Regions from separate parts of the Pseudoalteromonas sp. SG43-3 genome, predicted to be linked through region 1. Evidence: riboswitches for the same ligand, from Rfam matches in the RefSeq annotation. Region 1 holds a riboswitch; the other holds the start of a gene.
The links. Region 1 has a riboswitch for lysine ahead of dapA (4-hydroxy-tetrahydrodipicolinate synthase). Riboswitches for the same ligand answer to the same signal wherever they lie in the genome.
Positions count from the first base shown of each region.

Region 2: linked by a shared signal. The riboswitch ahead of lysC (lysine-sensitive aspartokinase 3) and the one ahead of dapA (4-hydroxy-tetrahydrodipicolinate synthase) in region 1 are both predicted to bind lysine.

Region 1 is NZ_JACJFC010000012.1:38,694-53,905, reverse strand. Features, by position in the region: gene H5157_RS12545 (thioesterase family protein) at 1-278, opposite strand, end outside; gene H5157_RS12540 (2OG-Fe(II) oxygenase) at 312-1,016, shown strand; gene H5157_RS12535 (cysteine desulfurase-like protein) at 1,037-2,272, opposite strand; gene H5157_RS12530 (2OG-Fe dioxygenase family protein) at 2,284-2,916, opposite strand; gene acnB (bifunctional aconitate hydratase 2/2-methylisocitrate dehydratase) at 3,117-5,714, opposite strand; gene H5157_RS12520 (OmpA family protein) at 6,007-7,068, opposite strand; gene H5157_RS12515 (YdiU family protein) at 7,459-8,868, opposite strand; gene H5157_RS12510 (DNA-3-methyladenine glycosylase I) at 8,877-9,575, opposite strand; lysine riboswitch at 9,767-9,967, shown strand; gene dapA (4-hydroxy-tetrahydrodipicolinate synthase) at 10,158-11,042, shown strand; gene H5157_RS12500 (2,3,4,5-tetrahydropyridine-2,6-dicarboxylate N-succinyltransferase) at 11,058-11,798, shown strand; gene H5157_RS12495 (PLP-dependent decarboxylase) at 11,798-13,003, shown strand; gene H5157_RS12490 (succinylglutamate desuccinylase/aspartoacylase family protein) at 13,009-14,130, shown strand; gene H5157_RS12485 (phospholipase A) at 14,509-15,212, shown strand, end outside.
Region 2 is NZ_JACJFC010000009.1:65,757-80,968, reverse strand. Features, by position in the region: gene H5157_RS10240 (hypothetical protein) at 1-754, opposite strand, end outside; gene nhaD (sodium:proton antiporter NhaD) at 977-2,224, shown strand; lysine riboswitch at 2,326-2,498, shown strand; gene lysC (lysine-sensitive aspartokinase 3) at 2,574-3,965, shown strand; gene H5157_RS10225 (4'-phosphopantetheinyl transferase superfamily protein) at 4,012-4,770, opposite strand; gene H5157_RS10220 (sodium-dependent transporter) at 4,912-6,234, shown strand; gene H5157_RS10215 (2-hydroxyacid dehydrogenase) at 6,329-7,309, opposite strand; gene H5157_RS10210 (glutathione peroxidase) at 7,398-7,958, opposite strand; gene H5157_RS10205 (NAD(P)-dependent oxidoreductase) at 8,080-8,961, shown strand; gene sbcB (exodeoxyribonuclease I) at 9,955-11,400, opposite strand; gene H5157_RS10195 (hypothetical protein) at 11,689-12,321, shown strand; gene H5157_RS10190 (alpha/beta fold hydrolase) at 12,364-13,176, shown strand; gene H5157_RS10185 (hypothetical protein) at 13,365-13,772, shown strand; gene H5157_RS10180 (sodium:proton antiporter) at 14,053-15,212, shown strand, end outside.

The sequences.
Region 1 (15,212 bases):
TCGTGTTGCCATGCTTCTTGCCTAAGTGTAAAAGAGCTAGTGCCTATATGCTCTACAGAGGTTTTTACGGTCACTTCGTGGCCATAAAATAATTCGCCCACAAACGACACTTCAACTTTGGCGATAATCAATTTCCAATCATGTGGATTTAAGTCCGGTGTAAAAAACTTAAAAATAGGTCCACGCGCGACTTCAAACCATACAGGGAGTACGGTATTGTTGATGTGTCCGAGTGCATCTGTTTCGCTAAAGCGCGGCATCACTTTTTCAATAAACATAAAAATCCAATAATAATTATATAAAGGTAAACCATGACGGACTTTATACGCGTTATTAATAACGCATTAAGCGATGAGTTTTGCGATGAATTTATTTCCACATTCGCGCAAAGCCCGCATGTAAGACAAGGGGTAACATCGGGCGGTGTCGACTTAAAGAAAAAAGACAGCCACGACCTACACTTAAATAATCACCCCGAATATGCACAACAATTAAAACATATACAACAAACGACTGCACAGCATGTTTTTAAGTATGTTGAAGAGCATATTTTTATGATGATTGGGGCATTTGGCTTAAAGGTTTATCATCCAAAAACAGGCGAAGTAGTCGATTTAACCCAAGAGAATTTTGAAGAAGTGGGTAAACCGCAATTACCCGTTTTAGTTCAGCAAATTTTTAGACTCGGTAACATTCAAGCGCAAAAATACGAAGTAAACAAAGGTGGCTACCCTTACTGGCACAGTGAAGTTTATCCGCAGCTACAGCACAATGAAGCTTTGCATCGCGTGTTGTTATTTATGTTTTACTTAAACGATGTAGAAGAAGGTGGTGAAACAGAGTTTTATTATCAAAACCGTAAAATCGCTCCTCAAAAAGGCACTATGGTAATAGCACCTGGCTACTTTACACATACTCATAGAGGCAATAAGCCAGTATCAAACGATAAGTATATTTTAACCTCGTGGGTATTGTTTAACCGTGCAGAACAAATATATGGTGCGCCTAAGAGTTAGCGCACCAAAATCAGTATTATTTAACCAAGCAGTTCATCAAATAAATTAAACAACTGATCTAGCTCTTCAATGGTGTTGTAGTGCATACAACCAATGCGCACTACGCCGCCTTTATCAAGCACATCTAATTGCTTGCACAACCCTTGCGCGTAAAAATTACCATCCCACACGCAAATATGCTGCTTACCTAGAAATTCTGAAACGGCGCGTGGCTCAAGCCCTTCAAAAATTAAAGCAAAAGTAGGTGTACGCTCATTAAGGCGATCAAAATCATCAATACCAAATGACTTAATACGTGGATAATTAACCAAGCGCGTTAAAAAGTGTTCGCTAAGCGCCATTTCGTGCTGCTTAGTTTTAGCAAAAGCAACGCTTAACTTTTCGCGGCGTGAATGGCTATCGTCAAGCTCGCTAATCGCCGCAATGTAATCAACAGCTGCGATAAAACCAGCCATTGCTTCAAAGCTTTGCGTGCCGGTTTCCCAGCGACCTGGTGCTACGTCTTTAGCTGGCTCAACCTTGTAAGGCGTAAACCCGTCTAAATGTTCTTTTTTACCGTAAACCATACCTAAATGCGGGCCAAAAAACTTATACGCAGAGCACGCTAAGAAGTCGCAATCAAGTGCTTGCACGTCAACAAGTTCGTGCGGTGCATAATGTACGGCATCAACATAAACAAGTGCACCTACAGCGTGAGCAAGCTCAACAATACGTTTAATATTATTAATTGAACCTGTGGTATTTGAAGCGTAAGTGACCGCTACAAGCTTAGTGTTGCTGTTTAATAAGCTTTCAAATTGCGCCATATCTAAGCTGCAATCAGCTTCGTTAATTAAAGCCGTATTAACTTTAACGTCTTTATCTTCTGCAGCTTGTTGCCACGACGATACATTCGAGAAGTGATCGGCATTGGTTACAATTATTTCATCGCCAGCCTGCCAGTCGCGTGAAATTGCACGGCTAAAACTAAACGTAAGGCTGGTCATGTTTGGACCAAACACAATTTGTTGTGAGCTAGGTGCATTAAGTAAGTCAGCGGCGGCTTGGCGCGCATTCGCCATCAACTCAACCGTTTTATCACTTGAAAAAAACGCGCCACCTAAGTTCGAATTATAATGACCTAAATAAGCTGTCATCGCAGTAAGCACCGATGTTGGTACCTGCGAGCCACCTGGTCCGTCTAAAAATATTGGCGATTTACCATCAACGTTCTGCATTAATGCTGGAAACTGCTCACGTAATTGCGTTATGTTCATGCTTAACTTCCTTAAGACGTTAATACAAAACAATCCAGGTAACCTGGTTTGCTAGCATCAATTTTGTTCATAGGTGTTGCGTTATGCCACACTTGACGGTCGTTTATTAATGCAAACATGCCGTCTTTTATTTCCATTTTAAAACAAGGCTCAGCTTGCTTGTTTTCGTATACAAGCAGTTCGCCACCTTCTAAGTTCTCGTGAGAAACACCGCATATACATACATGGTCAAAACCATCTTGATGCACGCCTTCTGGCGCTGCAGGTGTATCGCTATCAATGGCAAGCATGCGGAACTGATGAATTTCAATATCACGCTGCTCATCAATACCGGTAAGTTGGCGAAACTCATTTACAATGCTTTTCATGCCCTCTGACTCAAGTAAACTTTGCTCTAAATTTTCGTAAGTACGCTCTACATTGCCTTGAAAAGTATTAATTGAATCATCTTGAACAAATGCTTTGGCTTGCTGTAGCTTTATTTCACCATTTTGCATTTTTACTACTGAATAACGACGTTTACGAAAGGCACCATCTGCATAAAGGTTTGCAGGAAGGTTATCAAAAGAAGGTTTAACCAAATCAATATTTGCTTGGTTAACAAAACGTAGTTGCAATAAATTCTGGTTGTTTAATGCTGTCATAAAATCTCGCCTAAAATAATGAGAATATTGATAAGGATTTTAATGCATTTTGATAGGAATTTTTGCGCGATTAATTACTTTAAAAGCAATTTAAGACTAGAGTTAATACAATAATATAAAAAAAGAAGCATGAACTATCTAATATTTGTTTTAGCCAATAAAAAACCCGCCGAAGCGGGTTTTTAAACAAACTCTAAAAGTTATACAGCTTGTTGAATAATCACGTTGTCTGCTTTTTTAGTGTAAGCAGGCATACGGTGGAAGTTTAAGTAACGGTAAGTATCTGCAGCCGTTGCATTAATCTTCGCTGCGTATTCTTGGTACTCAGCTGGAGTAGGTAGTTTACCTAAAATAGCCGCTACTGCAGCAAGTTCTGCTGAAGCTAAGAATACGTTCGCGCCATTACCTAAACGGTTAGGGAAGTTACGTGTAGAGGTAGACACAACCGTTGCTTTGTCTGCAACGCGTGCTTGGTTACCCATACATAGTGAACAACCTGGAGTTTCGATACGTGCACCTACACGACCAAAGATACCGTAGTAACCTTCGTCTGTAAGCTGATCTTTATCCATCTTAGTTGGCGGGGCAACCCAAAGCTGAGTTGGGATACGACCTTTAAAGCCATCTAGTAACTTACCTGCTGCGCGGAAGTGACCGATGTTAGTCATACAAGAACCGATGAATACTTCGTCGATTTTCTCGCCAGTAACATCAGATAATAAACGTGCATCATCTGGGTCATTTGGAGCACAAAGGATTGGCTCTTTAATGTCTGCTAAATCGATTTCAAGTACATGTTTGTACTCTGCATCAGCGTCAGCTTCCATTAGTTCTGGGTTAGCTAACCAATCTTGCATTGCAGTAATACGACGCTCAATAGTACGTACATCGCCGTAACCTTCAGAGATCATCCATTTAAGCATAACAATGTTTGATTCTAGGTATTCTGCGATAGACTCTTTAGAAAGTTTAACCGCACAACCTGCTGCAGAACGCTCTGCAGATGCATCTGATAGTTCAAACGCTTGCTCAACAGTTAGGTGTTCAACGCCTTCAATTTCTAGTACACGACCAGAGAATTCGTTAATTTTACCTTTTTTCTCAACTGTTAATAAACCTTCTTTAATACCGAAGTAAGGGATTGCATGTACAAGGTCACGTAAAGTGATACCTGGTTGCATTTCACCTTTAAAGCGAACCAAAATTGACTCAGGCATATCAAGAGGCATAACACCTGTAGCTGCTGCGAATGCTACTGCACCCGAACCTGCTGGGAATGAAATACCTAATGGGAAACGTGTATGTGAATCACCACCAGTACCTACAGTATCTGGTAATAACATACGGTTTAACCATGAGTGAATTACACCATCACCTGGGCGAAGTGACACACCGCCACGGTTCATGATGAAATCAGGAAGCGTATGGTGAGTGTTTACATCGATTGGTTTAGGGTAAGCCGACGTATGACAGAAAGACTGCATTGTTAAATCTGCAGAAAAACCTAAACATGCTAAGTCTTTAAGTTCGTCACGTGTCATAGGACCTGTTGTATCTTGCGAGCCAACAGTTGTCATTTTAGGTTCACAGTATTGGCCTGGGCGAATACCTGGAACGTTACACGCTTTACCAACCATTTTTTGCGCTAGTGTGAAGCCTTTTTCAGACACTTCTGTCACTGTTGGTACTTTAAATACATCAGTTGGACCTAGGCCAAGTGATGTACGTGCTTTATCAGTTAAACCACGACCAATGATAAGTGGTATACGACCACCAGCACGAACTTCATCTAAAATTACATCAGATTTAAGTTCAAAAGTTGAGATTACTTTGTCAGTACCGTGGCTCTTAACAACACCTTCGTACGGGTAAATATCGATTTGCTCACCCATGTTAAGCTCATCAACATTTAATTCGATTGGTAATGCACCTGAATCTTCCATTGTATTGAAGAAGATTGGAGCAATTTTATTACCTAGACATACACCGCCAACACGCTTGTTTGGTACGAATGGGATATCATCGCCCATGAACCAAAGTACAGAGTTAGTTGCAGACTTACGAGAAGAACCAGTACCAACAACATCACCTACATATGCAAGTGGTAAGCCTTTAGTTTTTAATTCTTCAAGCTGAGAGATTGGACCTACTTCGCCTGGCTTGTCTGGTGTAATTCCATCACGTTCAATTTTTAGCATTGCTAAAGCATGAAGTGGGATATCTGGACGAGACCATGCATCTGGTGCTGGTGATAAGTCATCAGTATTTGTCTCGCCAGTTACTTTAAATACAGTAACTGAGATCTTTTCAGCAACAGCTGGCTTATTAGTAAACCATTCTGCATTTGCCCAAGACTCAATAATTTGCTTAGCGAATGTATTACCCGCTTTTGCTTTTTCTTCAACATCGTAGAACGCATCAAACATAAGTAATGTATTTGAAAGGCCTTTAACTACGATTGGTGCAAGTGTTTCGTCATCAAGTAGGTCAATCATTGGCGCGATATTGTAACCGCCCAGCATTGTACCTAATAATTCTGCCGCTTTTTCTTTAGAAACAAGTGGAGAATTAGCTTCACCTTTAGCTACAGCTGCTAAAAATCCCGCTTTGATATAAGCAGCATCATCAACACCAGCTGGTATACGCTGAATGAACAAATCTAAAATGAATTCTTCTTCACCTGCAGGTGGGTTTTTTATTAATTCAATAAGATCAGCAGTTTGCTGAGCATCTAATGGCGCTGGTACGATACCTAACGCGGCACGTTCTTCTACGTGTTTACGATATTCTTGTAGCACAATATTGCCCTCTTGGTGACGTGAAAGTATCCGGTAGCGCTTTGGGCGCAAATAAGTTACCCAATACTTATAGTATTCTAACGCGTAATTATAAAGCTTTTATGGATAGATGAAAATCCATCCAGTTGCGCAACTGATTATACCGATTATAAATACTATGAATAGTGGTTGTAGTAAAAACTATTTTCATGAATACTTATTAAGTAAGAATCATTACCATTAACTAATATTAATTTATTACAGGCATAAAAAAACCCAGCACTTGGCTGGGTTTTTATTACAAACTATTTAATTAACGTAAAACTTTAACGTTTTTGATAGTTTTGATATGCGCTTCTACACGACGGTTTTCTGCGTTTGCAGCTTTAGTGTTTGCATCATTTTTAAGACGCTCTTCACCTAAACCAACTGTAGTAATACGGTCTTCAGCAATACCATCAGCAACAAGTTGCTTAGCTACAGCATCAGCACGTTTTTTAGATAACCATTTGTTGTAAGTTGCTTTACCTACAGCAGAAGTGTGACCTTCTAATAGTACTGTTGTATCTGGGTACTCTTTTAAGAATGCAGATACTTTTTCAATATCATTTAAGTATTGAGTAGATACTGCAGAAGCATTGTTAGGGAAAGTCACTAATAAGCTTACTGTTACTTCTTTATCTTCATATAAAGTACAACCAGTACCATCCACAGCATCAGTCATAGGTGTGTTAGCACACTTATCATCTGCATCAGGAATGTTATCGTTATCGCTGTCTACAGGAGCTACAGCTACTTCAACTACTTTAGGCTCTGGAGCTGGTTTTACTGGCTCTACAGGAGCAGAGTTTTGGCCAAATAAGTAGTTAATACCAATTTTAGCACCAACATCTGTGTAACCACGGTCAAGACCTTGGTATACAGCTGTTTCAGCATTTACAAATAAGCCATCTGTAATGAAATGTTGGTAACCAACACCTGCATTTAAGAATGTGTTGTCATCAACTACGTCAATTTCTTTAATACCGAAAAGACCATAGAAAGGACCGCCGTCTAAATGGTAAAGAGCATCAATACCGTAACGCTCGCCATCAATATTGTTACGGTTGCCAGCAACTTTATCAAAAGCATTAAAATCCATGTCTGCATATTCAAGACGTGCGCTCCAGTAATCACTGAAACGGTAACCAGCTTCAACACCCCAGCCAGTTGATTCGTTTACGTCAAGACCAGCTTGGTCACGCATGTTTTTCCAAGATGCGTCATAGTAGTCGCCAAATGCGCCAATGTAGAAACCTTCTTCTTTATCAGCAGCGAATGTAGATGCGCTAGTTGCAGCCAACGCGATTGCAATTGTAAGTGATTTTAATTTCATTGTTTTCTTCCCATTTGAACAATTTTAAATTGTAGCTAATCGATACTAGCTCAATCAGTTTTATATAGACTAACTGAGCCTTTGTTAATCAATACTTAACGAAAAATAAAGTTTATTACTTTTTTCTATGCCTTGTCGCAACACACATCCACTTACTATAGGCGAAATTAAAACTTTATTGAAAAATAAATGTAGTAGTTTTTTGTAAATTAGTACTTAGCAAGGAATGTAAGAGCAATTAAATTAAATGCACTTATAAATGCAAAGAAATATTGCTTGGTTTTAATTGTGCGCATAATACCACCAGAATTAGCATTCCCCTAGGTATATGCGCATGTTTGATTAAAAAATGACTCTTTTTAATCATGTGGTTATATTTAAAGTTAAGTATTAAGTACCACAAAAAGTCTGGTAGTCATTATCATTCGTCGGTGGAGAGCAAAACTCTGATAACTCTTCACAGTTAGAATATGGATTGCTGGCTATTTTTATAAAGCGCTGTAGCAACTCGCTGGATCCTGTAGCGTTATATTGTGCAATTATTTCTTCGATCACATGATTACGCGGTATTACACGAGGATTTACCGCTCTCATTACTTCATAACTATTATCGTCAGTTAAACTTACCCACTTAGCTCTCCATTCAATTAGCGACTCAGGTACGCTTTTTTCTCCTTTTAAGGATTCAGTAAGCGCATCAAAGGTATTGGTGTAGTCGAGCTGATTATCTTTTAATAGCGTTAACAGCTCTGCTATTAACTCGCCACTACTATCGCTAGATTCAGTTAAACCCAGTTTTTGTGCCCACATAGCCGTAAACTCAGCATTAAACTGCTCAGCAAAACTATTAATAAATGGCGTCATTAATAAAACTGCTTGCTCGTCATCATCGCTAATAAGCGGTATTAAACTCTCAGCTAAGCGTGCGCAGTTCCAGTTAGCTATATTAGGTTGATTACCGAATGCATAGCGGCCTTGTTTGTCTATAGAGCTAAATACGGTATCAAAATCAAAGCTATTCATCATGGCACACGGGCCGTAATCAATAGTCTCTCCGCTAACTAGCGTATTATCTGTATTCATTACTCCGTGAATAAAGCCAACACGCATCCAGCTCACAACTAGCTTAACTTGGTTTTTAATCACAGCGCCTAAAAATGCTAAGTATCGCTGCGAACCTGTATCGGTTATTTCTGGGTAGTGTCGCTCTATAGCTAAATCGGCTAAATTTTTAAGCCCTTCAACATCGCCTTGCGTCGCTAAATATTGAAACGAGCCAACACGAATATGACTCGTTGCTACACGCGTAACGATAGCCCCTGCTTGTGGCGGATTACGATAAACCGTTTCACCACTACCAACAACCGCTAAGCAGCGTGTGGTTTTAACTCCCAGTGCATGCATTGCTTCGCTCATTACGTATTCACGAATAGCAGGACCAAGAGCACAACGTCCATCCCCACCTCTTGAGTAAGGAGTAGCACCAGAGCCTTTTAATTGAATATCCCATAACTGGTTTTCATCATCACTAATAGCGCCCAGTAAGTGCGCTCGTCCATCGCCTAAGCGTGGTGAAAAATGTCCAAATTGGTGCCCAGAGTAACCAAGTGCTACTGCAGGAATCGCCTGTTTTTCGTTACCGCTAAAAGTGCTGGCACGTAAATCAGCCGCAACGTTAATATTAAACTCTTTTGCTAAACTCTCGTTCCACAGCAATAACTGAGGAGAGGCGACACTTGCAGGGAAATCTTCTATCGCGAAGTTTTCTGCAACATCTGTGTATCTTGGCACTAATTTCATTGTAATTCCTATTGTTGCTGACTTATACCAACACGGTTGTCACCTACGCCATAAGCAACAATTAAGCTTAACTCTTGCATACTTAAGCCACTTTGCTCTTGCATTTCGTTAAAAAAAGCTTGGGCTGCATTTAGTGACTTTTTAGTTTGTAAGCCGCCGTCTATAATTTTATGGGCACGCAAATAATTCTCTACATCGCGTGATAGTAAAAATGTATCTTTACCAAGTGCTCGCAGCGCATAAGGCCCTGTATTTCCGCCTAAACGCGAACCATGCTTTTTTAAATATGCCCACAAACCAATAATATCGTCTGTCGGCCAATTAGCGATAAACTGGCTAAAACTGCCATGTTCCCCTGCTATTTCGTGGATCATGTAAGCATTTTCGGTAATTGTTTTTACTTTTTTATAGTTACGAACAATGCGCTCATCCGTTGCTTTTTGCTCCAGCATATCGGGTGGCATCATTAATAACTTATCAACGCTAAAATCCCAAAAAACCTCTCTAAAGCCCGGCCACTTATTATTTATGACTGACCAATAAAAGCCGCTTTGAAATACTTTTCGAGTAAATTCTTCAAGCCAATCGTCGTCACTTAACGTGCTTAGTTGTTTTTTAGATAGCGGTTTTGCAAGTAATAACTTAAGCATTTTTTCAGAGCCTTTTCGCTCTACCGCTCGCTTATAAATATCGCTAAATTTTTCCATACTAATTAAATACCTCACTACTTATATTGCTAGTGTACGAGAAAAGCACCTAATACGTAACCACCCCTCTTTTCGATGAATTAATCTGTATTTAGTCGCTTGACACCTAGACGGCTAAAATGCTTTAATCGCCGTAATTACCCTATTTAAATTGCACAGGTTTGTAAGTTTTACTCTACAAACAGGTGCAAAGGGCTAGAAGAGGTGCGTTATTCAGGTAGCGTATGTTAGGAGCGCAAACTCCAGCAAGCATACGTGAGGGGAATTAACGCCGAGAAGTAACCACTTTTGCGAGGTGTTTATTTCGGGCGACTAGGTTGAACCCTAGCGACTGTCACCAATAGCTGCTTATAAAAAGCAGCTTGTTAGTTTGGTGGAGAGCTTCTGGTCTTAAATATTAAGGCCGTGCGCCCTATTATTTTAAGCCCATTCGCTCTTCGAATTATTAGTTCGAACGACGTTAATGCGGCTCCTTCCATAAAGCTTTTTGACTCTTCGAATAATACCAATTGCATTAAATTAGTTATCGCTTAAATGATCACGTTTTTAATAAAGTTGGTACAAATTATAAGTTCGTGAGAGATGATCAACAACTTCAATTTAAACGACTACTCACTGTGGACCGCGCTCGTAACGCCATTTGATCAACACGGCGATGTTGACTACAACACGTTAACTAAGTTGGTTAGCGATCAAGAAGCGGCACATAACGGTATTTTGCTACTTGGCAGTACGGGCGAAGGTTTAGCACTAACGCTAAAAGAGCAACAAGCCATTGTTGAGCACGTATGCCAGCTAAAACCAACAGTACCACTCATGGTAGCTGTGGGCGGTAGTAACTTAAAGCAACAAATTGAGTGGGTTAACTACTGTAATACACTCCCAATTCATAGCTTTTTACTTGGCTCACCGCTTTACGCAAAGCCTGGCGCTATAGGTCAAACTCATTGGTTTGAAAGCCTACTAAATGCAAGCGCTCATCCATGTATGCTTTATAACGTACCCGGTCGAAGCGCTGTTAGCATCCCAGCGGCAACAATTCAAAACTTACAAAACAATAAAAATTTATGGGCGTTAAAAGAAGCGAGCGGCAGTATTGCTCAGTTTGAAGCTTACCGCCAAGCGGCGCCTAATTTAGCTATTTTTAGTGGCGACGATGCGCTAATGCCTTATTTTGCTCAAGCTGGCGCAAAAGGTTTGGTGTCGGTAGCTGCAAACGCATGGCCTGAACAAACTCACGAGTTTGTTAAGCGCAGTTTAAGTGGTCAACACCCTAATTTATTTGCCCAGTGGTCAAGCGCTATTAATAGCCTATTTGCTGTCGCAAACCCTATTCCCGTAAAGGTACTGATGCATTTGCAAGGCCGCTTAAGCAGCCCGCAACTTCGTCCACCTTTAACACATCTTGAGTTAACTCAAACCGATTGCATTACAACTGCAAACAACACCATTTTATCTTGGCATTAAATACAGGTTTTTATAATGAGCTGGTTAGAACTATTAAATAATTTAGAATCGGGCGCAGTACGCGCTGCATCACAAAACGAAAGCGGCCAATGGCAAGCTAACGTAGAAGTAAAGCAAGGCATTTTAGAAGCCTTCAAAAATGGCACTAATACTGAATTTGCAGGCGGCTTTGTTGATAAACATAACCTAGCTCCGCAAGAATTTAGTACTGATGATGGCGTCCGTATGGTACCAGGTGGCTCAAGTGTTCGCCGTGGTGCTTATGTTGCTAAAGGCACGATTATTATGCCACCAGCGTATGTAAACATTGGCGCATATATCGACGAAGGCACAATGGTAGATAGCCACGCATTGGTGGGTTCTTGTGCACAAGTAGGTAAAAACGTACATTTAAGTGCTGCAGTTCAGCTTGGTGGTGTACTTGAGCCAATTGGTGCAAGCCCAGTAGTGGTTGAAGATGACGCATTTATTGGTGCAGGCTGTATTATTGTTGAAGGCGTAGTCATTAAAAAAGGCGCAGTACTTGCCCCTGGCGTGCGTTTATCAGCAACTATTCCAGTATACGACTGCGTAAACGAGCGCCAACTAGATAAAGGCGAGCCAATCCCAGAGTACGCGATTGTAATACCGGGCTCTCGCCCTGCATCAAACGAATGGGCGCGCGAGCAAGGCCTAAGCATGTCGTGTGCGTTAATAGTTAAGTACCGCGACGAGAAAAGCGATGCATCGTTATTGCTTGAAGAGGTTTTACGATAATGAGCTTTTTGAGCACGCCTATCAAAACCGCTGTAAATACTATTACACAACAACTTGATACACCTTTTTTTGTTTACGACCTAGATCAACTAAACACGCATCTTGCGCGTTTAGTTGCGCAAACCGATGTAAAGCTGTGGTACGCGGTAAAAGCAAACCCACTGTCTAAAATTATTCAAAGCTTAGACAGTGCTGGCTTTAATTTTGACGTAGCAAGTAAAGGTGAGCTTGAGCAAGTACTAGCACAAGGTATTAGCTCGCAGCGCGTGCTCAACACAGGGCCTGCAAAAAGCCCTAAACAAATAAAACACTTTATTGAGCGCGGCGTGCGTATATTCGTAGCAGAAAGCCTCAATCAAGTACGTTGGTTAAACCAACAAGCGCAACTACAAAACACGCAGTTACAAGTATTACTGCGTGTACAATTACGCTGGCCTGAAGGTGAAAAAAACCCACTGGGCGGCGACAGCCTTACGCCGTTTGGTTTGGGTCGTAATGAGTGGCAAGCACTCAATGTAGCTGACTACCCTGCGCTTAAATTTGACGGCCTGCATATTTTTCAGTGGGGCAACATGCTTAGCACTCAAAAACTAAGCGACTTGTGGTCACAAATGATTGCACCTCTTAGCCAACTTGCCAGCGATTTAAATATTAGCCTTAAAATTCTCGATTTAGGCGGCGGTTTAGGTATTCCTTATACACAAAACGAAGCAACACTTGATTGGGATGACTTAATTGCTGCGCTCGCTAAAATTAAAAATGATGCGGGTGTAGAAGAGCTATGGATGGAACTTGGTCGCTATGCCGTTGGCGAATGCGGTCATTACGCAAACCCAGTAGTAGAGCGCAAACAAAACTACAATCAAGAACAAGTAATTTTAAGCGGCGGTATAAATCACTTATTACGCCCTGCTGTTACCAGCCAGGACTTTCCTGCTGCATTACTGCGTGAATCCAGTGCTAAAACTCAAGCAGTCACTTTATATGGCCCACTTTGTACAGCGCTTGATTGCTTGGGTGAACATAACTTACCAAGCGATTTAAATGAGCACGACTGGCTAGTGTTTAGCCAATGCGGTGCTTACGGCTTTACCGAAAGTATGCCGTATTTTTTATGCCATGAGCTAGCTGCTGAGTACACCTTGCAAAACGGTACACTTACCTGTGTTCGCCAAGCCGAAAATGCCAGCCATTATTTAAGGTAACAAGTATGAGTAATACAACACACATTAGCCAAGAGAACATTGTAGTAGGGGAAGTTGCAAACGGCTTACCACTTACAATTCCTGTGTATCGTTTAAAAGGTGATGGCACAGGGCCAAGTGTTTACATTCAGGCCAATATGCATGGCGCTGAAGTGCAAGGTAACGCAGTTATTTTTCAGCTGCTTGAGCAATTAAAACACCTTAACCTTAGTGGCGATATTACCCTTGTACCTTATGCAAATCCGATTGGCTGTAATCAAAAATCTGGCGAGTTTACCCTTGGCAGGTTCGATCCGATTACGGGCACTAATTGGAATCGCATGTATCACTACAATAAAAATTTAGTGGCACAGTTTGCACAAAATCATACTCAGTATGACGACGCTACATTAAAAAGTAACTTCAAACAGGCACTTATTGACGAAGTAGACAGCAAACTTAACGGCCCTGCTTATTTACTCAATACGGGTAAACGCATTGCGCTTAACTTACAAAAGCTCGCTCATCAGGCTGATATAGTACTCGATTTACACACAGGCCCTATTTCAAGCAAGCATCTGTACTGCCCAACCTATGCAACCGACAGCGCACGTTACTTTAATATTGAACATGTATTGCTTATTCCTAGTGATTTTGACGGCGCTATGGATGAAGCTAACTTTTGCCCATGGTGGCATTTAAGTGATGCACTTAGCGGACAAGGTCGCGAATTATCAATACCTGTAGAAGCATTTACTGTAGAGCTAGGCAGCCAAGAAAAAATAGACTTAAAAGAAGCATTAAACGATGCAAACAGCATTTTAAGTTACTTAAATCACAAAGGCGTATTACAAAACGCACCGCATACGCCAGCTAATATGACTCGTTATGCATGTAATTTAGATGACTACTTTGCTTATTACGCCCCTATTGGCGGCATGGTTGAATACTTAGCCCCACTTGGCGGGCACATTAAAGCTGGTGAGCCTATTGCCAATATTTTACGCATGGAGCGCTACTTAAGTGAGCAACCATTGCAAACACTTACTCTTGATTGCGATGCAATTGCTATTTTGCACTTTGCCTCAGCGAGTGTTAATCAAGGTACCGAGCTTTATAAGTTTTTTACTAACATATTTGAGCTTTAGCTCACCCTTCTCATTGCGTGAGAGTAATACCAATTGCATTAAATTAGTGATCTATTATAGCGATAAGGAAATAGCTTAATAACAAGGCTAAAATTATGGTACATAGTTGTTCTATATAAATAATTTTTAACGTAGTTAGTGAGTTATTTAATACGCTAGAATGATCATGTTTTTAATAAAATTGGTATAAATTAACTAAAATAGTTAATTTGCATTAGAAAAGCGGCTTAGGCCGCTTTTCTTTTGATCTATATTTACTCTGTATACGTATAAACCTTGTTATAAATACAAATTCAGTAAAAGTTCACCGTTACATATGTAAAAAGACGTTATAATTAAATTAACGCATACAACAACCCAAACTCACAAGGAATTACAATGAGCTGGCGCCACTGGATAACTCTTTCTGCTTTAATTAGTACCGCTACCTTCGCACAAGAAGAAGAAGTTGCTACAAACGAGCAAGACAACGACATCGAGCTTGTAAAACAGTGTATTTTAAATGAGGTAATTGGCGGAGATGGTAAACAGACATTAGACGACCTTCGTAAAAAGTGTTCAGCTCTTGAAGAAAATAAACAACTTACCGCGCTTGATAAACGCCAAGCCCGTGAAGAAGTAGGTAAAAAAAATAGAAATGTAATTACGCCACATAAGCGTAACTATATTTTACCGCTTTCGTACGTATCACACCCAAACGATCGCCCTTTTGATGGTTTTGATGCACTAACAGATGATAGCGACGGCGAACCGCTCGACAATCTAGAAGCCAAATATCAGCTATCGATAAAAGTGCCTCTTTACGATGATTTTTCGGATAAAGACCAAGCCATATTTTTTGGCTTTACACTGCAATCATATTGGCAGATTTATAACTCAGAAATTTCGTCTCCATTTCGTGAAACAAACTACGAACCAGAGATATTTTGGATAAATTACCTCGACCCAGAAAACGTATTATGGGGCGACGAAATGGCAATCGCATTAGGTATTTCGCACCAATCAAACGGTCGAAGCCAACCAAACTCGCGTTCGTGGAACCGTATTTACGCAGACTTTATTTGGGAAAATAGAGGCTTTGT
Region 2 (15,212 bases), on a different contig from region 1:
GCGGCATAAGCATATCGGCACTTTTACGTAAGCTTTCTCGGCCCATTAAATGCATTTCGAGTATACGGGTACGTAATTGCTCCAGCATACGTTTGTCGTTATACGCTTTACCTGAGCGCTCAATGTGCAGTATTTGCTTGCTTATTTGCTCTTCAATGAGGATAAAACACGCATGAAATTCACCACGAATATCAACCATTTCAAGCATTGGCTCTATGTATTCGTCAAAGGCTTCTATTACCGCTTTATAACGCTTTTGCAGCGATTGCACTGCATTATTTGATTTGGCTTGTTCAACAATGTTTAAAATAGCGTTTTCGTTGTGCGTATAAAGCTTCATTATTTTACGCACCCGATCATCCATAATGCGGCTGTAGCGGCGTAAGTCGTCAAAGTCTTCTATTTCGCCAGCGTTATCTAGGCGGTTACCTAAACGAGCCAGGTCCTCTACTAATACGCTAATTTCTTGTGCTAAACCTAAATGCTCTTCTTGCAGTAAAAAAGTAGCAAAATCGGCAATGGCACGATTTATTTCAAGTTGAGAGGATTTAGCCAGTGGAATTAAAATATCTTGGTTTAACAAACGATTTGTTTCTTTATAAATGCGTTCGTTTGACCACGTAGGCTGCTTTTGCTTAATCGCGTTTTGTACGTCTTTTAGGCTAAAGTCAGCCATTTTAAAACGTTTAAATAATAGCTCTAATACACCCCAATGTTCGGTTATGGTGTTTAGCAGCTTTTTAGCTGGGATCATAAGGGGTTACAACATCCTAGTATTTTATTATTGAGTTCTTTTAGAAGACTCATTATTACGTATTTTTAATTAACCTTGTCTGTATATAGTATTCGTTTTTAAGACCATTTAATAATAGTTTTTGCATAGAGGCAGTGCTAAAATTCGCGCCGAAAATAGGCACATGAAATGGAATGTTATTTGTGTGTTCTTTAAAACTATATCAAAGGTTGTTTAACTACCATGGTTTCCTCGATTATTCTAACCCTGATAGCGATTGCATTTTTACTGATCGTTATAGAAGATATAATCCATGTAAATAAAGCTAAAACCACGCTGTTTTTTGGTACGCTTTGCTGGATTCTTCTTTTTATATACCCCCTACACGGGCAAAGCCCCGATACGATTCAGCATCTTTTAAACGAAAATATTTTAGAAATTGCCTCATTATGGCTATTTTTAATGGCTGCAATGACCTTTGTCGCGTATTTAAATTCAAAGGGGTTTATAGAAAATATTGTGCACCGTGTTATGCCAAAAAGTATTAGCGAAAAAAAGCTCATGTTTTTGGTGGGTGGTTTTGCGTTTTTGTTCTCGTCGATTTCAGATAACGTAACAGCGACGCTTATATCGCTTGCGGTTGTTATGTCGTTAAAGCTTGAACCTAAAAAGCTCGTTAAATACGCCACGCTTATTGTGTTTGGAGTGAACTCAGGTGGGGTATCGCTAATAACAGGTGACGTAACCACACTAATGATATTTTTAGATGGCAAAGTAACCATTGCTCATTTATTACTACTTATAGCGCCAGCACTTGCAAGCGTTATGCTGCTTGCTGCGTTACTGTCTATAGGTATGAAAGGGCGTGTTGAGTTTGCTAGTGCAGGTAAAACCCGCATTGAAAAAACCGACATAACCATTGCTGTTATATTTTTATCTACCGTAGTGAGCACACTTACGTTGAGTGTAATTTACAGCGTACCGCCTTTATTAACCTTTTTGTTTGGCTTATCAGTGATGTTTTTAGTGGCGCAATTTTTAATGCGCAAAAAAGACATAAACAAAGACATAATCGATTTTGTTCGCGATATAGAATACGACACATTATTGTTTTTTGTAGGTGTACTTTTACTTGTAGGCGCACTTAAAGAAATTGGTATGTTGAGTAAATTTACCGACCTATACACGGTAATGGCACCAGAATACGCAAACTACTTAATGGGCATATTATCAGCAGGGGTCGATAACGTACCGCTTACCGCTGCATTATTAAAAGCCAATATAGTAATGAGCCAACAACACTGGTTGTCGTTTACGTATGCAACGGGCGTGGGCGGTTCAATGCTTATTATTGGTTCGGCTGCGGGCATTATTGCCATGAGTAAAGTTAAAGCGCTTACCTTTATGAGCTACTTGCGTTTATCGCTGCATTTATTAATTTGTTACACGGTTGGATATGCGGGCTCGTATTACATGGGCAGTTTTATTTAACTCATAAATTATTAAATGCTTGACAGCTAGACGTCTAAACGATAACTTTCAAAGCCCCGCTACTTAGTGGGGTTTTGTTTTATTAGCCACTGGTTAATAAAGCATTCAGAAGAGGTGCGATACTTAGGTACTTAATGTTAGGCGACGAAAGCCGATGATCATTAAGGAGGGAAGTACTCGCCGAGGAAAATAATGGTACGTCGTCATTGTTTTTCGGTTTATGGGGCTGAATCCTCAAAACTGTCACCAATATAGGTGGAGAGCTTCTGGCAGTGGACTTATCTTCAAGCATTCCTTTGCCAAGTTCTTCTTGTTTTATTGCGGTTTGGAGACCGCGAAAGGAGACTAAATGACTACCCAATCAGTGCCACAAACAGTATCAGGCGCAAAATCAGATTACATCGTTGCCAAATTTGGTGGAACAAGTGTTGCAAATTTTGAAGCGATGAGTCGCTGTAGCGAAATTATTGTTGCAGATAAAAGCGTACGTATTGTTGCCGTGAGCGCCAGTGCCGGCGTAACTAATCACTTAGTTGCACTGTGTAAATCAAGCATTACTCCTAGTGAGCGCCAAGAACACATAAATGGCGTGCTTGCTATTCAACAAACTATTTTAGATGAATTATCGCTAGATACCGATTTAGCGGTTGGCTTTAACGAAACCCTAAAAGCATTTCAAACATTGGCTCAAGAGCCACTAACAACCGATCAGCAACACGACGAGCTACTTAGCTTTGGTGAGCGTTTATCGTCGTATTTGTTTGCACAGGTACTTCGTTTACAGGGTTTAAATGCCGATCGCTTTGATGTGCGCAAGGTGCTTAAAACAGACAGCCAATTTGGTAAAGCAACGCCCAATGTTGCAGCCACAGCGCAAGCTGCTAAAGATCATTTAATTCCGTTATTAGACGCTCAAGTGATTGTAACTCAAGGATTTATTGGTAGTGACGAATACGGTCACACCACAACGCTAGGACGTGGTGGTTCAGACTACAGCGCTGCATTACTAGCTGAAGCGATTAACGCTAAAAGTGTGCATATTTGGACCGACGTAGTGGGCATTTTTAGCACCGACCCGCGTTTGTGCGCAAAGGCGACGCCAATTGCACGCTTAAGTTTTGACGAAGCCGCTGAAATGGCAACCTTTGGCGCAAAAGTATTACACCCAGCGACTATTTTACCAGCGAGTCGTAGCCACATTAACGTGTTTGTAGGTTCTAGCCGAGAGCCTGAGCGTGGCGGTACGTGGATTGAGCGTGAAAAATCGCAGCAACCAGGTATACGCGCAGTAACGCAACGTAAAAACCAAATATTGCTTACGCTTAAAAGCCCAGAAATGCTACTAGCAAGCGGCTTTTTAGCACGCGTATTTACACTATTAAGTGAATACAATATATCGGTAGATTTGGTAACTACATCAGAAATCAGTGTGGCTATAACGCTTGATAACGCGCAAAACGCCTCGCGCCCAGAGCTTGATCAAGAATGCCTAGATAAGCTTGCAGAGTTTTGCCATGTTTCGGTAGAAAACAACCTAACATTGGTGGCACTTATTGGCTCTGAGATTCAATTACGCCAACACGAAATGAACTTAATGAGTGTACTAAAAGACTTTAACATTCGATTAATTTGTCACGGTGCTAGTAAGCACAACCTGTGCTTTTTAGTAGAGCAAACTGAGTCAGATAACGTAGTACAGTCTATTCATAGCCGTTTATTAGAAAACGATTTTGCTGCGTAAATAACGGTTATTCAGGAAAATTAACTAGTAAGGTTGCTTAACAAAATTAATTAATAAAGTCATTTAATAAAAAGCATCGCCAGTCGGTGCTTTTTTTATGCACCACACTCACATCAAAACAAACATTACTGTCACTGCTATCAGCTACAGTAACGCGATTACTGCAAGCACTCAGCTTTGCACTATTTAATTCGTCAAACACATTGGGGCTAAGTAACTTTGCAATAGGGCGGCTGGTGGCTTTAGCAAGAGACTCTTTTAGTGTCCAAATTCTAAAAAACGTATCTGCTTGGGCTTGAGTATTAGTAGGCTTGGTGATAAGTGTAATTTCATCATTATGATAAAAATGCTTAGCAAGCTTTTCAAACGGTCGCTTTAGGCTTACTTTTTCAATATCAAAACCAAACTCACTTTTATCAAAATTTAGCGCGACCCCAACTAAACCATGCGAGTGTGAAATACAGGTATTTATAACATCACCACTTACATGTATTTGCAGCTTTGAGCTTGCTTCGTCAAATTCGGTACTCATTTTATTAAGGGGTACGTGCGTATGTTGTGGCTGCGCTACTTTAATAAGGTGTTTTAACAATAACCGCGTAGCTAAATACTCTTGCTTAGCTTGTGGGCTTTTACGGCGGTTTATAATAGTTAATTCAAATGGGCTTAAGCAATCGGGCAAATTAAAGTCACTAAGCTCAAGTGTTTTAGCATTAAATAATAAAATACTGTTACTCGCAAAAGACAAATTTGCCAATTGAGTTGAAGTAATACTCAAGGCGTTTTTAAAATAGTGTTCAGTCATAAAAGCCCTAAAGCAAAAGAAGTCGCTGATATTGTGAGCGGTTAACGCCACTAATAAAGGCTGGGTACAATTTTATTACTCAGCTGGCATGAAATATGGTTTAATTCACAATAATCAAAATAATAACAGATTTGTAGATGTATGGCACAAGTGCGTGATGGGTTTCAAAGCCGACTTGGTTTTGTTTTAGCCGCTGCTGGCGCAGCAGTGGGTTTGGGTAATATTTGGGGTTTTCCTACGCAAGCGGCCAACCATGGCGGCGGTGCTTTTTTACTGGTTTATTTTATTGTTATATTTTTACTTGCGCTACCTGCGCTGTATACCGAACTTTATTTAGGTCACAAAGCACAAGCTAACCCGGTAAAAGCATTGGGCGATGCATGGCAAAACACTAGCCGTAAAGTAGGTGCAGCAGCCGGTTACATAGGCCTTGCGGGCGCAGTTGTTATGCTAAGTTTTTATTCAATAGTGGCAGGGTGGATGCTTTCGTACGCTATTGAACCCATAACAACCTTTTTAGGTTTCACAGGCGCAAGCGAATTTTTACATAGCGACTCAGTGCTGCGTAATTTTGTATTTACGCCGCTTATGCTTATTTTAACTGCCAGTATTATTTTAAAAGGGGTAAAATCGGGAATCGAAACTTGGTCGCGCCGTTTGATGCCACTTCTGCTTGTGCTGCTTGTTGGTTTAATTGCCTACATTGCAACACTCGATGGCGCAAGCGAAGGCTTTGCCGCGTATTTAATCCCTGATTTTAGCCAAATACTCGACCCTAATTTAATTATTGCCGCAATGGGGCAAGCGTTCTTTTCGCTCTCGTTAGGTGTGGGTTGTATGATGATTTACGGCTCGTATTTACAACCAGATGCTAATTTACCAAAGCTCACAGCAGGTGTTGCACTACTTGATACTGGCGTTGCTTTTTTAGCGGGGTTACTTATTATTCCTGCTATTTATGTGGCGCAGCACAACGGTGTAGAGGTATTTAGTGGCGGTAAATTGATTGGTGAAGGGCAGCTAATTTTTGCTATTTTACCTGAGCTATTTAGCACCATGGGCGAAATTGGCTTATTAGTTGGTTTATTGTTTTTTGTATTAATGTCTATCGCATCGGTTACGTCAACTATATCGACGACTGAAATTCCGGTAGCGTTTTTAGTCGAAAACCACAACGTTAGTCGCACCAAAGCAACATGGGCAGTGAGCGCCGTTGTACTTGTGTGTGCAAGCGCAATTATACTAAATTTTGATTGGTTATTTGGCTTAGTTATTATGCTATTTACTCAATACCAATTGCCGCTTATGGGCTTGTTTTACTTTATTACGGTAGGTTGGATGTGGCAGCGTGGTAATAAATTACACCAAGCAACAACAGGCGTACATTACTGGTTTGCTCAGTATATTCGTTTTGTTTGCCCAATATTAATGACCTTGGTATTTGCAAACGTTGCGTTTGGTTAAGCTCTATTTAAAGTGAATTTTTAAACAAAAAAAGCGAATAGGGCTCACCTTATTCGCTTTTTTTGTGCCTGTTATCTAGGTATAGCTTAGGTCTTTATAAAACCTCATTAGTTAGAGGCCTACCTTCATTTACTTCAAGCGCGTTAAGTAGGGTTGTGTTTGCTATTTCGGTGAGTGCCTCTTGGGTAAAAAAGCCCTGATGCCCCGTTACTAAAACATTTTTAAAGCTCACTAAGCGCGAGAATATATCGTCTTGGTTTATTTCGTCACTGTGGTTTTTAAAAAACAGCTCCGACTCTTGCTCGTAAACGTCGAGCCCTAAATACCCTAATTTTTTAGTTTTAAGTGCATTAATGCACGCTTTGCTGTTAAGCAGTGCCCCGCGAGAGGTGTTAATAAGCATAACACCGTTTTTCATTTTACTAAATGCCTCATCATCTATTAGATGATGAGTTTGTTCCGTTAATGGGCAATGCAAAGAAATCACATCGCTTTGGCTAAGCAAGGTGTCTATATCGGTAATTGTATAATTGCCAGGTTGCGCGTATGGGTCGCACACTAATACTTTAGCGCCAAAGCCATTTAAAATGTTACACAGCGCAAGGCCAATTTTACCGCAACCTACAATACCCACGGTTTTATTGTGCAAGTTAAAACCAAGCAATCCGTTTAAATCAAAATTGTCTTCGCGTACGCGGTTATACGCTTTATGGGTTTTACGGCTAAGCGTGAGCATAAGTGCAATACAATGCTCGGCTACTGCTTCTGGGCTGTAAGCCGGTACGCGTAATACTTTAATTTTATGTGCTTTTGCTGCAGGTAAATCAACATTATTAAATCCTGCACAACGCAGTAAAATAGTATTTATGTCTTGGCTTGCCAATTGTTCAATAACCGTGTCGTTTACGGTGTCGTTTACAAATACACATATGGCATCAAACCCGTTTGTTAAAATGGCCGTTTGTTCGCTCAGGGATTGCTCAAAATACGTTATTTTTATATCACGATGATCGCGTGTACTTTGTTCAAAAAAAGGCAGTTCGTACTTTTGAGTACTAAAAAAAGCAATGTTCATGGTAATAGCCTCGACACTTAATAAGTATCAATACAATAAACTACTTTATAAACCTGTGCTTTAGTAACACGCATTTTATTGATTTAAATTAAGCCTTAGCTGGCGTAAACAAAGGTATTTTTGATGCTACCTTTTTACCACCTCTTGCAGCGCTTAACTTTGCAGCTTGCAGTAAGTTGCTTTCTATTACTTGTTTAAGTGTTTCGGGCTTAGTACGCGGTGCATAGCGTGCAACAAGTTGCCCTTGTGAGTTAATTAAAAACTTAGTGAAATTCCACTTAATTGCACGATTTTGCGAAATACCCCGCGTATGCGACTTTAAATAATTAAACAACGGATGTGTTTCTGGCCCGTTTACCATTACCTTACCAAATACCTCAAACGAGATATTAAATTGATCTTGGTAAAAGTCTTTTATGGCTAAATTATCAAGCGGCTCATTTTGGCCAAACTGGTTACACGGAAACGCTAGCACAGTAAAACCATTGCTTTTGTATTGCTGGTAGAGCTTTTCGAGTGCGTTTAATTGCACCGAAAAATTACACTTACTCGCTGTATTAACAATAAGGACGGTTTTGCCCTGTAACTGGCTAAGAGGAAAATTTTCGCTGTTATAAAGTGGTGCATTAAATTGATAAATACTGTCCATAGGTTACCTACTTACCTTTCCCGTTAAGGAAATTTTATAAAGACTTTCATTCGCTTTTTTATCGACCGGTTGACATAATCGAGGTCTAGTTTCTAAGTTATCAGTTAAATAGGTCATTTTTATGTCAATGAAAGTCGCATTTATAGGTTTAGGCGTAATGGGTTACCCAATGGCGGGGCATTTAGCAAAAGCAGGGCACAGCGTATGCGTTTATAACCGCACACAAGCTAAAGCACAAACGTGGACTGCAGAACATTCAGGAAGCTTTGCATCAACCCCGCGCGAAGCTGCCAACAATGCCGACATTGTATTTATGTGTGTTGGTAACGATGACGACTTACGCTCAGTAGTGTATGGCGACGACGGCGTGTTAGCGGGCATGCTGCCGCACACTGTTTTGGTTGATCACACAACAACCTCAGCTGAAGTAGCACGTGAAGTGGCTGCAAAAGCGGCTCTGCAAAATATCGACTTTATAGATGCGCCTGTATCGGGCGGACAAGCTGGCGCCGAAAACGGCGTATTAACGGTTATGGCGGGTGGTAGGGAAGCCGTATTTGCTAAAGTGCAGCCAGTTATGGCGGCGTTTAGTCGTTTTAGCCAATTACTAGGCGGCGTTGGCTCGGGACAACTTTGTAAAATGGTTAATCAAATTTGTATTGCTGGTGTAGTGCAAGGTTTAGCTGAAGGCTTACATTTTGCCAAGCAAGCTGGGCTTGATGGTGAAAAAGTTATAGAAACCATTTCTAAAGGTGCTGCCGGTTCGTGGCAAATGGAAAACCGTTATAAAACAATGTGGGCAGGGGAATATGAGTTTGGTTTTGCCGTAGATTGGATGCGTAAAGATTTAGGCATTGCACTCGATGAAGCTAAAAACAATGGCGCTACTTTACCAATGACCGCAACGGTCGATCAATATTACGCCGACGTACAAGCACTTGGCGGCGGCAGATACGACACCTCAAGCTTACTAGCACGCATTGAAGCGCTACATAAAAAGTAACGCTGTAGACGCGAAGCTTGTTTGCGTGACGGGCAAAGCCCGTAAAGTAATTTATTCACAAAGAGGTTATGAGGCGCTGCGCTTTTAGAGGAAGTAATAGATCTAAAAGATTGTTGTTTTATGTCTTCTCATTTACTCCTTATTCGCTTCTCTTTGTGAATAGAGTTTTATTTAAGCAATTAAAAGCTGCGCTTTTCACGTGAGCAAGCTCTACGTTTACCGCCAAAGTGTAACTGTGGGTTTAATTTGTAGACGCGAAGCTTCCTTGCGTGACGGGCAAAGCCCGTAAAGTAATTTATTCACAAAGAGGTTTAGAGGCGCTGCGCTTTTAGAGGAATTAATAAGTTTAAAACGGTTGTTGCTTTTATGTCTTCTCATTTACTCCTCATTCGCTTCTTTTTGTGAAATAGATTTTTATTTAAGTAATTAAAAGCTACGCTTTTCACGTGAGCAAGCTCTACGTTTACCCCAAAGTGTAGATATGAGTTTTACTTGTAGACGCGAAGCTTGCTTGCGTGACGGGCAAAGCCCGTAAAAGTGACTTATTCACAAAGAGGTTTAGAGGCGCTGCGCTTTTAGAGGAAGTAATAGATCTAAAAAGTTATTGTTTTTATGTCTTCTCATTTACTCCTCATGCGCTTCTTTTGTGAATAGTGTTTATTTAAGTAATCAAAAGCGGTGCTTTTCACGTGAGCAAGCTCAACGTCTACCGCCAAAGTTTAACTGTGGGTTTAATTTGTAGACGCGAAGCTTGCTTGCGTGACGGGCAAAGCCCGTAAGATTTATTCACAATGAGGTTATGAGGCGCTGCGCTTTTAGAGGCAGTGATAGATAAAAAAGATTGTTGGTCTTTATGTTTTCTCATTTACTCCTCATTCGCTTCTCTTTGTGAAATAGATTTTGCTTTGTTTGAAGTGGTACAGATATTTATAAACAAAAACGCGACGCTTTATTGCTAAAGCGTCGCGTTTTTAATGCGTTATACAAACAAAATTACATGCTTTGAGCGTAGTTATACAGCGCCTTTAAAATTGTAAGATTTTTTTCGCTGTCGTCATGTTCATGCGCTAGGTTTTCAAGGGTGATCATAAAATCTTGCGCATTAATCGACGGTTGATCTTCCCCGTGTATTAACTTGTTTTGGCAATACTGGCGCCATTGGTCAAGCTCTTGCTGGTTTAGCGTTTCAGGCCAGTTACGGGCGCGGTATCTAAACAACAATGTATTAAACTTTTTATCTTCAAAGTCTAACTTCAACCCAGCCAATTCATCTGGTTTAGCATCGCGAATAATCGCAAATTTAGCTTTATCGGCATGGCTTGTAAAACCATCGTAAAGTAAGTAGTCAACGTTAGTAGTTGCGCTGTAATCGCCTTGCTCGTTAAACACTTCGGTTACTTTATCGCGAAGGTCGGTATTGGCTTTTAAAATAGCTAAGTTAGCTAAGCATTGCTCGCGGTCAATCCCAAGGCGGGCGGCGTTTTCAGGCAATAATGTTTTAGCTGGGGCTAAAATAGGGCACTTGTTTAAATGCACTAGTTTTAAGCCAACAGGTAATTCACCCTCGGCTAAATCTACACGTTTGGTGTATAAGCGTTTGCGTAACTCTTCTACGTTTAAATCAATGAGTACTTGTGGATTTTGGGTTAAATCAAAACAAATAACCGCGTTTTTATTTACCGGATGAAAGCTCATTGGTGCAACCCAGCTTGTACAGCCTTGTGTTGCAGGTATGCGCGATGTGGTATGCACCAGCGGCGTCATGTTAAATACATCAACCAATTCAGCAAGGGCTTTTTTGCCACGGAGTCCAAAAAAGAAGTTATACAGCTTTGGCTGTTTTTCTTTTATTAGTTTAGCCAGTGCAATAGTGGCGGTTACGTCGCTTAGCGCATCGTGCGCTGCGGCGTGTTCAATACCATTAGCTACGGTTAAATGTTCTAACTTAAAGCTTGGGCTGCCGTCTTCTTTTAACGGCCATTCAATCCCTTCAGGGCGCAGCGCGTAACAAGCACGTACTAAATCAATAATATCCCATCGGCTATTGTTATTTTTATATTCACGCTCGTATGGGTCGTAAAAGTTACGGTAAAAGCTATAACGGCTTACTTCGTCATCAAACCGAATACTGTTATAACCGGCAACACAGGTGTTTGGCACGCTAAATTCGGCATGAATTTTTGCTATAAACTCAGCCTCAACCAAGCCTTTTTTCATCGCCACTTGTGGCGTAATACCCGTAATTAAACACGCCTCAGGGTGAGGCAAGTAATCCGCTTGCGGCTTACAATATTCAATAAGCGGCTCGCCAATAATATTTAAATCAAGATCGGTACGAATACCCGCAAATTGGCTAGGTTTATCCTTTTGAGGGCTCGCTCCCCAAGTCTCGTAGTCGTGCCAATAGATTGTTGCTTGATTTTGCTCTTGATATGCCATTTGAAAACCCTGAGTAGTTAACTTAAAAGCGCCTATATACGCGCCAAGTTACTAAAATAATGAATTATTTAGATTATGGCATATGGGCGAGGGAGTTTATAGGTTCTGGTGATAAAGATGTGTTAGTGATGTTTAATAATGTAATAATACCAGTCGCCAATATTGTTAGTTAGTGTGGTGCAAATGTCTTTATTAATGTAGTTATAAGGGTAATATTTTATAAATAGGGAATATAAGCATTTTAAACATTAAATTAATAGCGGCTTTGACTAATGGAGAGAGTGATTAATGGTAAATATGATAATTGGACTTCTATGTGCTTTAGCTGGTGGTTATATGGGGCACTATTTTACTGTAAAAATGTTCAATGACAGAGTCAAAGCACAAAATAAAGCTTTATATGATGAATTTGAAATAATTAAAGATATGTTTGCTAGCCATATCAAAGGGTTATTAGATGACTTCGACTCAAATTTAAAATCGAAGTACTCAGGGCTACGTAAGCTAGATATGAGTTTTGTTAATAGTCTATTACTTGAACTGGCAGCATCAAAAGACATACCTTCAAAAGAGGTTCGATTATTGATAAAAAATCTAAATCAAGTCTCAGCAAACCTATCTGAGAAAATATATAGTCGAGAGAGTAAAATTGAAGAATGGTTTAATGCACCACTTAATATAGAGCCTAAAGATAGATTTGCATTTAAATCATCGATCCAATTTCATACCGGTGGGTTATTATTGGTAGCTATTGATGTTATTTACCACACAAGCAAAGTACTTCGTGACCGTAATCACTTTCAATTTAATTCCCCTTCGCACATCGAATTTGCAGAAGTAGCATGTAAAGTTTCTGGTATATATTTTGATAAGCAAGTTTGGGAACGGATCGTCAGCGGCTCTCTTTTAGGTACTAAATAATATAAATAAATCTTAATAAGAGATTTTTTGGTTCAAAAAGCAATGAGATTAAAATTAAAAGTAACATTCCTTTGCTCATTCCTTATATCTACTAGTGCCTTAGCTGGACTGGCTAAAGTTCAAGTAAATGGCTTTGAGGTTGAATACGAGCTAGCTGGTAAAGGTAAACATACTATTTTACTTGAAGCGGGCGGTTCTGCTGGTTTAAGTGATTGGGACCCGGTTTTTGAATCACTTACCAAGCACGCTAAAGTTATACGGTATTCTCGTATTGGTAATGGCGGCTCTGCACAAATAAAGAAAAACTATAGCTCAGAAGAATATGCAGCTGAGGCTGTGTTATTACTTAAAACACTGAAAATAGAAGAGCCTGTTGTGTATGTTGCGCACTCTTATGGTGCTTATATTGCGCGTGTATTTGCTGCAACATACCCTAATAAGATTAAAGCGTTGATGTTGATTGAGCCTGCATCAGAGCACGATGTAGATATTATGCGCGCGATTGATTTGCCACGCGCTGAAAAAGAAATTGCAGCAATAAAGCTTGATGACATGAAAAATGGCATGTCGAATCAGTATTTAGATTTTTGGGCAAAACGCCCGCTGCCTGATTATCCACAAATTGCTGATGTACCCGTGACTGTTATCGCCTCAGTTAGAAAATATAAAAAGCCATCGGTATTATTTTTTACCGACAAAGCGCGTGAAATGTGGGGCGACTTACATTCAAAGTGGGCTAATGCCTTTCCTCAAGGTGAAATAGTTATAACAAATAAAAGCTATCACTACCCGCAAAATGATGAGCCAGAAATGTTTGTAGCCCAAGTAGTTAAGTTGCTTGAACGCACTAAATAAGTTTAAGTTTCGTTGGTTGTTTTTATAAATACCAATTGCCGTAAATTAGTAATTTGGCATTAGACTAAAGTCTATAGGTTAGATTTATTCACTTATTAGGTTTGTTTTAATCGTTTGTCGATTTTGTGTTAATTCTCTAAAGTTCAGTTGTCGGCAACAAGCACGGCTTAACCAACAGGACTACGACCATGAAACTTACTCTTATCAAAACTATCGCTCTTAGCTCACTACTTACATGTTCAGCTGCTGCAATGGCTGAGCAAAGTGATTACAAATTAATGGTTATTGAAACTGCAACAGCGCCACAGCCACTTGAGCAATCATTTAATAGCTGTGCACTGAATGTTAAGTCAAAAAATTACGCTGAGGCTGAAGCAATTTGTACTAAAGCAATTGCGCTTTTAAAAGACGCAGATGGCCCTAAATTTAAAGTGCGCCAACTTACGTCATTCGCATTAAGCAACCGTGGTGTTGCACGTTTAAAAGCGAACAACGACACTGCTGGCCTTGCTGATTTATACGAAGCAAACCAAATGTCTACAAGTACAATGGTATCGCACAATTTAACTCGCGCTAAAGAAGAGCTTTCTTTATAAACACTTTATAAAGTGCTTACCAAAAGCATGTTATAAAATAGCGAGAGTAAAAAAGCCCATGTTAGGTTAATTCCTAACATGGGCTTTTTTGTTTTATTTAACGCGTGAGTTAATACTTTAAATACGTTAACAGAGTAGGGTGTGTATTTATAATTAATATTTTGGGTATGCTTGTTTAGGCTACACGAATATAATGCGAGATAACCGTATAAAAATAATAACCCTTCTGCTTTGCTTGTTTTGAGCAAGGCATCATTAAATAAATATTGAGATTTAAACCATGGCACCAGGAACCAGCCTAAGCGTACTTGAAATAAGTGCGATATTTTTATCAATTACCGCGTTACTCACCTATGTAAACCATCGCTTTATTGGCTTGCCAACAACCATTGGCGTTATGGTTATTTCGATGCTTTTATCTATCGGCGCTATATTTTTGGGCTTTTTAGGGTTTGATGATCTTATAGATTACGAAGTGAGCTTGCTAGATCAGTTAGATTTTACTGAAGTTTTGCTCGATGGCATGCTCTCTATGCTACTTTTTGCTGGGGCGCTACATGTAAATGTTAGCGATTTAAGGCGCTATAAATTGCCAATAGGTATTTTGGCCTGTGTTGGTACGTTGCTATCTACGGTTATTATTGCTGGTGCGCTTTATTTAGTGCTTCCTTTGCTCGGTTTTGATTTAGCGTTTATTTGGTGTTTACTGTTTGGCGCGTTAATATCGCCAACCGATCCGATTGCGGTAATGGGAATTTTACAATCTGCGGGTGCGCCTAAAAGTATTGAAACCGTGATTGCGGGTGAATCGTTGTTTAACGATGGTATAGGCGTGGTTATTTTTGTGCTTTTATTGGGTGTTTTATCAAGTGGTGATATTCCTACAACCTATTATGTGGCACACACGCTGGCGGTTGAAGCCGGTGGCGGTATTGTTTTTGGTTTGGTACTAGGTGGTATTTTATATTACTTACTTAAAAGTATTGATAGTTACCAAGAAGAAGTACTACTTACTTTAGCAGGCGTTATTGGTGGTTATGCATTGGCTAGCCATTGGCATTTGTCGGGCCCACTTGCAATGGTAATGATGGGGTTAATGGTGGGTAATCATGGTCGCAGTATGGCTATGAGCGACAAAACACGCCATTACGTTGATTTATTTTGGGAGCTGATTGACGAAATTTTAAATGCCATTTTATTTGTACTCATAGGGCTTGAAGTCGTCATGATTGCATTTTCGAGTAATTTGTTTATTGCTGGTGGCTTAACAATTTTAATAGCGTTAATGGCACGTTTAATTGTTGTGGGTATAACAACCACTACATTTAATAAGCAATTAGAGTTGCCAACTGGTGCGTGGAAAGTTTTAACCTGGGGTGGCTTGCGTGGTGGTATTTCGGTTGCACTGGTATTGCAACTACCTGATGGGAACGAGCGCGA